2 linked regions of the Ramlibacter pinisoli genome follow. The protein of the gene in region 2 interacts with the protein of the main gene of each other region in a pairwise test. Links are inferred from orthologs where the notes say so. Each region holds a gene or a part of one and is shown on either strand. Other genes may lie near its edges. The genes, in order: recO and recR.

The links.
Region 1: the proteins of recR (region 2) and recO interact in binary tests that used the Escherichia coli proteins (3 or more experiments, as listed by UniProt). The link is inferred for Ramlibacter pinisoli from one-to-one orthologs.

What each region holds. Positions count from the first base shown.
Region 1 is NZ_WSEL01000003.1:1,148,224-1,151,534, forward strand. Bases 1-2,999 are described here. They hold recO (DNA repair protein RecO), read right to left. Parts: upstream 1,877-2,999; coding sequence 1,124-1,876; downstream 1-1,123. Other genes in these bases: acpS (holo-ACP synthase), read right to left, coding at 1-363; GON04_RS06710 (pyridoxine 5'-phosphate synthase), read right to left, coding at 375-1,127; era (GTPase Era), read right to left, coding at 1,863-2,807; rnc (ribonuclease III), read right to left, coding at 2,804-2,999. In the rest of the region: more of rnc, read right to left, coding at 3,000-3,311. UniProt on the Escherichia coli protein: Involved in DNA repair and RecF pathway recombination.
Region 2 is NZ_WSEL01000009.1:575,497-578,566, forward strand. The notes cover bases 313-3,070. They hold recR (recombination mediator RecR), read right to left. Parts: upstream 2,107-3,070; coding sequence 1,519-2,106; downstream 313-1,518. Other genes in these bases: GON04_RS17260 (ABC transporter substrate-binding protein), read right to left, coding at 313-951; GON04_RS17265 (MAPEG family protein), read right to left, coding at 1,067-1,480; GON04_RS17275 (YbaB/EbfC family nucleoid-associated protein), read right to left, coding at 2,140-2,472; dnaX (DNA polymerase III subunit gamma/tau), read right to left, coding at 2,509-3,070. In the rest of the region: more of GON04_RS17260, read right to left, coding at 1-312. UniProt on the Escherichia coli protein: May play a role in DNA repair. It seems to be involved in an RecBC-independent recombinational process of DNA repair. It may act with RecF and RecO.

The sequences.
Region 1 (3,311 bases), on a different replicon or contig from region 2:
CGCGTAGTCGGTTTCGTCGGTGACGCTGACGTGGGCCCGCAGGCCCTGGGCCTCGAACCAGCGCTTGAGCTCGCCGTGCAAGACGATCACCGGCTGGCCGCTGGGCAGCTTGGCGATCTCGCACGCGCGCCAGGTCATCGGCATGCGCATGCCCAGGCCGACCGCCTTGCTGAAGGCTTCCTTGGCGGAGAAGCGGGTGGCCAGGAAACTGACCCCGCGCTCCGGCCAGCGGGCGCTGCGCTCACGCCAGGTGGCGAGTTCCCCGTCGGCCAGGATGCGGCGGGCGAAACGCTCGCCATGGCGCTCGAGCGAGGCGCGGATGCGGCGCACGTCGCAGATGTCGGTGCCGATGCCATGGACCACGGACGGCCCTCTCAGCGGTAGGCCGCGTCGATGCAGGCCAGGTAGGCCTTCACGGTCGCGGCGTAGCCGAGCTCGAGGGCGTCGGCCACGAAGGCATGGCCGATCGACACCTCCTGCACGCCGGGCACGGCCCGCAGGAAGTCGGTGAGGTTGTCGCGGTTGAGGTCGTGGCCGGCGTTGACCTCCAGGCCGGCGTCCAGCGCCGCCTGGGCCGCCTGGGCGAAGCCGCGCAGCACCTCGGCCCGGTTCGGGGCACCGTGGGCGCGCGCATAGGTCTCGGTGTAGAGCTCCACCCGGTCGGCCCCGACGGCCCGGGCCGCGGCCATGAGGTCCGGGCGCGGATCCATGAACAGGCTGACCCGCACCCCCAGCGAACGCGCCTCGGCGATGACCGGGCGCAACCGCTCGGCGTCGGCGGGGAAGTCCCAGCCGTGGTCGCTGGTGAACTGGCCTTCGCTGTCGGGCACGAAGGTGGCCTGGTGGGGACGCAGCTGGCGCACGTGCTCCATCAGGTTGTGGAACGGGTTGCCCTCGATGTTGAACTCGGTGCCGGGATGGTGGCCGACCAGTTCGCTCAGGGCGGGCACGTCGTCGCCGCGGATGTGCCGGCCGTCCGGCCGCGGGTGCACGGTGATGCCGTGGGCACCGGCCTGCAGGCACAGCGAGGCTGCGCGCACGACGCTGGGGATGCCGAGGTGGCGCGTGTTGCGCACCAGGGCGACCTTGTTGAGGTTGACGGACAACGCCGTCTTCGAGGCGGTCATAGGGCTTGCAGGTCCAGCATCAGCTGGCGGGTGCGCAGGGTCGGGACGCCGCAATGGTAGTGCAGCAGGTGCCGCAGCTGCGGCTTGAGTTCCTGCATGCCGGCGACCGCGCGCAGGGTGGCCGTATACGGCGCCTCGTCGTCCAGCGCCCGCTGCAGGTCCTGCCATTGCGCGCCGGCCAGGCTGGCGCGTTCCTGGTCGGCGCCGGCGAGCACCAGGCCGCCTTCGGGCACCAGCGCGTAACGTGCCGACGGCTGCAGGTCCTGCAAGGTCGTGGTCTGGGCGTCGAGCGACGGCAGCAGGCCGATCTCGCGCAGCAGCAGCAGCTCGAAGGCCCGCAGGCCCGGCTGCAGCGCCTCGCCGTGTTCGGACCCGAGCACGTGGACCACTGCGGCATAGGCGTCGAACAGGCGCGGGTGCGGGTCGTCGCGCGCCAGCAGCCGCAGCAGCAGCTCGTTGACGTAGTAGCCCGAGAGAAGCGCGTCGCCAGTCGGCATGACCTGGCCGCCCACCCACTCGGCGCCCTTGAGGGCGCGGATCTCGGCGTCGCCGCCGAAGGCCACGCGCAGGGGCTGCAGCGGCAGCAGCACGGGGCGGAAATTGGAACTGGGCCGCTTGGCCCCCTTGGCCACCAGCGCGATGCGGCCGTGGTGGCGGGAGAACACTTCCAGGATGAGGCTGGATTCGCTCCAGTCGTAGCGGTGCAGGACGAAGGCGGGCTCGTCCGAGATCCGCCTACTCGTAGCCAAAGCTGCGCACCCGGGCTTCGTCGTCGGCCCAGCCCGAGCGCACCTTGACCCAGAGCTCGATGAAGACCTTGGCGCCCAGCAGCTTCTCCAGCTCCTGGCGGGCCTCGGTGCCGATGCGCTTGAGGCGCTCACCCTTGTCGCCGATGATGATGGCCTTGTGGCCGTCGCGCTCGACCACGATGGTGGCGGCGATGCGCACGAACCGGCCGTGCTGCGGGCTCGGCTCTTCCTCGAACTTGTCGACCACGACCGTGGACGTGTAGGGCAGCTCCTCGCCGGTCAGGCGGAACAGCTTCTCGCGCACCGTCTCGCCGGCCAGGAACTTCTCGCTGCGGTCGGTGAGTTCGTCCTCTCCGTACCACCAGGGCTGCTCGGGCAGGTACTTGCCGACGATGGCGAACAGCCGCTCGACGTCCTTGTCGTTCCTGGCCGACATGGGCACGAACTCGGCGAAGGCATGGCGCTCCTGCATGTCGCGCAGCCAGGGCGCGATGTCGCCCCGCCGCCCCACCTGGTCGAGCTTGTTGGCCACCAGCAGGGCCGGGATGCCGGGCTTGAGCAGCGACAGCACCTTGGCGTCGCCCAGGGTGAACTTGCCGGCCTCGACCACGAACAGCACCACGTCGACGTCGCCGACGGCGCCCAGCACGGTCTTGTTGAGCGAGCGGTTCAGGGCGGTGCCGTGCCGGGTCTGGAAGCCCGGGGTGTCGACGAAGACGAACTGACTGGTGCCGGTGGTGCGGATGCCGGTGATGCGGTGCCGGGTGGTCTGCGCCTTGCGAGAGGTGATGCTGATCTTCTGGCCGACCAGCGCATTGAGCAGTGTCGACTTGCCCACGTTCGGCTTGCCGACGATGGCGACCAGGCCGCAACGCTGGCCGCTGCCGTCGCCGACGGCCGGGGCGGGTGTCTCGGGATGGTCGCCGGTCACTTGGTCCTCGCCTTCAGCGTCAGCAGCATGGCCGCGGCCGCGGCCTGTTCGCCGGCCCGGCGCGAAGCGCCGATGCCGCGCTCGGTGACGCCCAGCTCGGGGATCTCGCACTCGACGTCGAAGGTCTGCTTGTGGGCGGCGCCGAGGGTGCCGGCAACGCGGTAGACGGGAAGCTTCATCTTGCGGCCCTGCAGCCACTCCTGCAGTTCGGTCTTGGGGTCCTTGGCGGCGGCCTGCATGCTGGGCGTGATCTGCATGTCCTGGAACAGCCGCCGCACCAGAGCTTCCGCCGCGGGGTAGCCGGCGTCAAGGTGAACTGCACCGATCACCGCTTCCAGGGCATCGGCCAGGATCGACGGCCGCTTGCTGCCGCCCGAGCGCGCCTCGCCTTCGCCCAGGCGCAGCACGTTGGCCAGGCCCAGCCCGACGGCCAGCTGGAACAGGGTGTCCTGCTTGACGAGGTTGGCACGCACCCGCGACAGGTCGCCTTCGGGCAGGTCGGCC
Region 2 (3,070 bases):
CGCCAGGGCCTTCAGCGCCGTGCGTGCGCCCTCCTCCGGCAGCAGGCCATCGAGGCAGATGGCCTCGCGCACCTTGTTGAAGGAGGCCAGGTAGAGGGCGCGGTCGCCCAGCAGGTAGCTGTCGGGGACGGTCTTGATGATGTCGCTCGGTCCCGCGGTCTGCAGCCACTTCAGGCCGTGCACGATGGCATTGGCCAGTGCCTGGCAGGTATTGGGGTACTTCTGGACGAATTCGACGTGCGTGTACAGGCAGGCGGCCGGCATCAGCCCGCCGAACACCTCCTGCGTGCCCTTGAGCGTGCGCGTGTCGCTGATGATCTTCACGTCGCCCTTCTGCTCGAGCATCGTCATGACCGGATCGATGTTGCTCATGGCATCGATCTGGCCGGAACGCAACGCCGCCAGCGCGCCGGCCGCCGTCCCCACGCCGACATAACTGACCTCGTTGGCCTTGATGCCGGCGCGCGAGAGCACCAGGTTGGAAACCATGTTGGTCGACGAACCGGGCGCGGTGACACCGATCTTCTTGCCCCGCAGGTCGGCCAGCGACGTGTAGCCCGACATGGTCTTGGTGGACACGCCCATCGCGATCTGCGGTGCGCGGCCCTGCAACACGATGGCCTCGATGAACTGGTTCTTGGCCTGCATGTTGATGGTGTGCTCGTACGCGCCGCTCACGATGTCGGCCGAGCCACCCACCAGCGCCTGCAGCGCGCGCGCGCCGCCGGAGAAGTCGGAGATTTCCACCTCGAGGCCTTCGGCGCGGAAGTAGCCGAGTTGCTCGGAGATGGTGAGGGGCAGGTAGTAGAACGCCGCCTTGCCGCCGACCGCCAGCGAGAGCCGGGGCTTCTCGATGCGCGCCTGCGCGCGCAAGGCGGGGACCGCCACTACCGCGACCGCCGCGCCGGCGGCGAGCGCGAAGCTGCGGCGGGTGATGGCGGGGGCAATCATCGGGGTTCTCCGGGGCGGCTGTCTCTCGTGCAACGAGGTTAGCCAAGGAGATCCCTGCACCGCATCGGGACCATCCCGTGCGGGTTTCCACGTAACCCCAGCGGGCAGCCGGGCGCTAGCGCAGGCCGGCCAGCAGGATGCCCACGTTCACCACGAACGCGAGGGCCCAAATGGCCGACCGGATGGTCGGCAGGCCGGCCACGTACATGGCGATGTAGACCACCCGCAGCGTGACGAAGACCACCGCCAGGATGTCCACCAGCGTCTGCGGCGCGGCCACCTGGTGGGCGATGACGACGGCTCCGATGAAGAACGGGAGCGCCTCGAAGCTGTTGGCCTGGGCGGCGTTCGCGCGCGCCCGCCAATCGGTGAGCTTGCCGAGCCACGCCCGGGGATCCTGGTTGTCGTACCCGCCCTGGCTGCGTGGCCGGCCGAATCCGCCCGACTTGGCCAGGTAGGCGCAGGCGTACGGCAGCAGCGCGGCGGCGAGCACGCACCAGTAGGCAACGGTGAAGCGGACAGGTCCCATCGTGGTCGTTCTTGTTGGAGTTGGTACGCCGCCCTGGCTCAGCGACGGTCGACGAGGGCGTGGGCGATGGTGCCCAGGTCCACGTATTCGAGCTCGCTGCCGGCCGGCACGCCGCGCGCGAGGCGCGTGACTTTCAGCCCGCGCTGCTTCAGGGCCTCGCCGATGACGTGCGCGGTGGCCTCGCCCTCGGCGGTGAAATTGGTCGCCAGGATGACCTCCTGGACGAGGCCGTCGGTGGCGCGCTGGAACAGCTTGCCCAGCCCGATGTCCTGGGGGCCGATGCCGTCCAGCGGACTGAGCTTGCCCATCAGCACGAAATAGCGGCCTCGGTACGCCGCAGTGCGCTCCAGCGCGGCCTGGTCGGCCGGCGTCTCGACCACACAGAGCTTGCTGGCATCGCGCTGCGGATCGCGGCAGGTCGGGCAGACCTCTTCCTCGGTGAAGGTGTGGCACAGGCTGCATTGCCGGATGCGGGCGGTCGCCTGCATCAGCGCCTGCGCGAGCAGCTGCGCGCCTTCGCGGTCGTGCTGCAGCAGGTGGTAGGCCATGCGCGACGCCGACTTCACGCCGACGCCGGGCAGGCGCCGCAAGGCGTCGACGAGTGCGTTGAGGGAGGGATCAGCCACGGCCGCCCGCCCGCGCGTCGCGCCCGTGCCCGCTCAAAACGGGAACTTCATGCCGCCGGGCAGGCCCGGCATGCCGGCAGTGATCTTGCCCATCTTCTCCTGCGAGGTCTCCTCGGCCTTGCGCACGGCGGCGTTGAAGGCGGCGGCGACCAGGTCTTCCAGCATGTCCTTGTCGTCGGCGAGCAGGCTGGGGTCGATGGCGACGCGCTTGACGTCGTGCTTGCACGTCATGGTGACCTTGACGAGGCCGGCGCCCGATTCCCCGGTGACCTCGATGGTCGCCAGTTCGTCCTGGGCTTTCTTCAGGTTGTCCTGCATGGCCTGGGCCTGTTTCATCAGGCCGGCCAGCTGTCCCTTGTTGAACATGCGTCGATTCCTTTGCGTGGTTGCCGCGTGCCGTAGCTACGCGGGCTTGATGCTTCCAGGCACGATTCTCGCGCCAAAGTCCCGCATCATCTGCTGCACGAACGGATCGTTCAGGATGACTTCCTCGGCGGCCTTCTGGCGCTCGGCTGCGGCAGCCGCGTTGCGGCGCGCGGGACTGTCGGTCACCGGCCCCACCTCGACCGCCAATGCCACGTCGTGCCCCGCCGCGCGCAGGGCGGTCTGCAGGCGCTCGCGCGCGGCCGGCTGGTTGAGCGATTCGCGCTCGACGCGCAGCAGCCAGTGCCCCGTGTCGCGGGCCACCAGCTGCGACTGCAGGCCCAGCTCGCGCACCAGCGCCGAGATGGCCTCCGCCGCCGCCAGCTGCTGCACCGTGGCATGCCAGAAATCGCCCTCTTCCGTCGCCACGAAACCGGTGGCCGGAGCCGACGCGGCCTCGCGCGCCGACTCGGGCTGCTGGCGCACCGGGACGCCGACCACCTCGCCGCCGCCCGCAGCGGGACGCTCGCGCGCCGGGGCTGCACCGCGCACGGCCGGCGGTTCGACCACGGGCAGCACGCGGCCGGGCGGAATGTTGTTG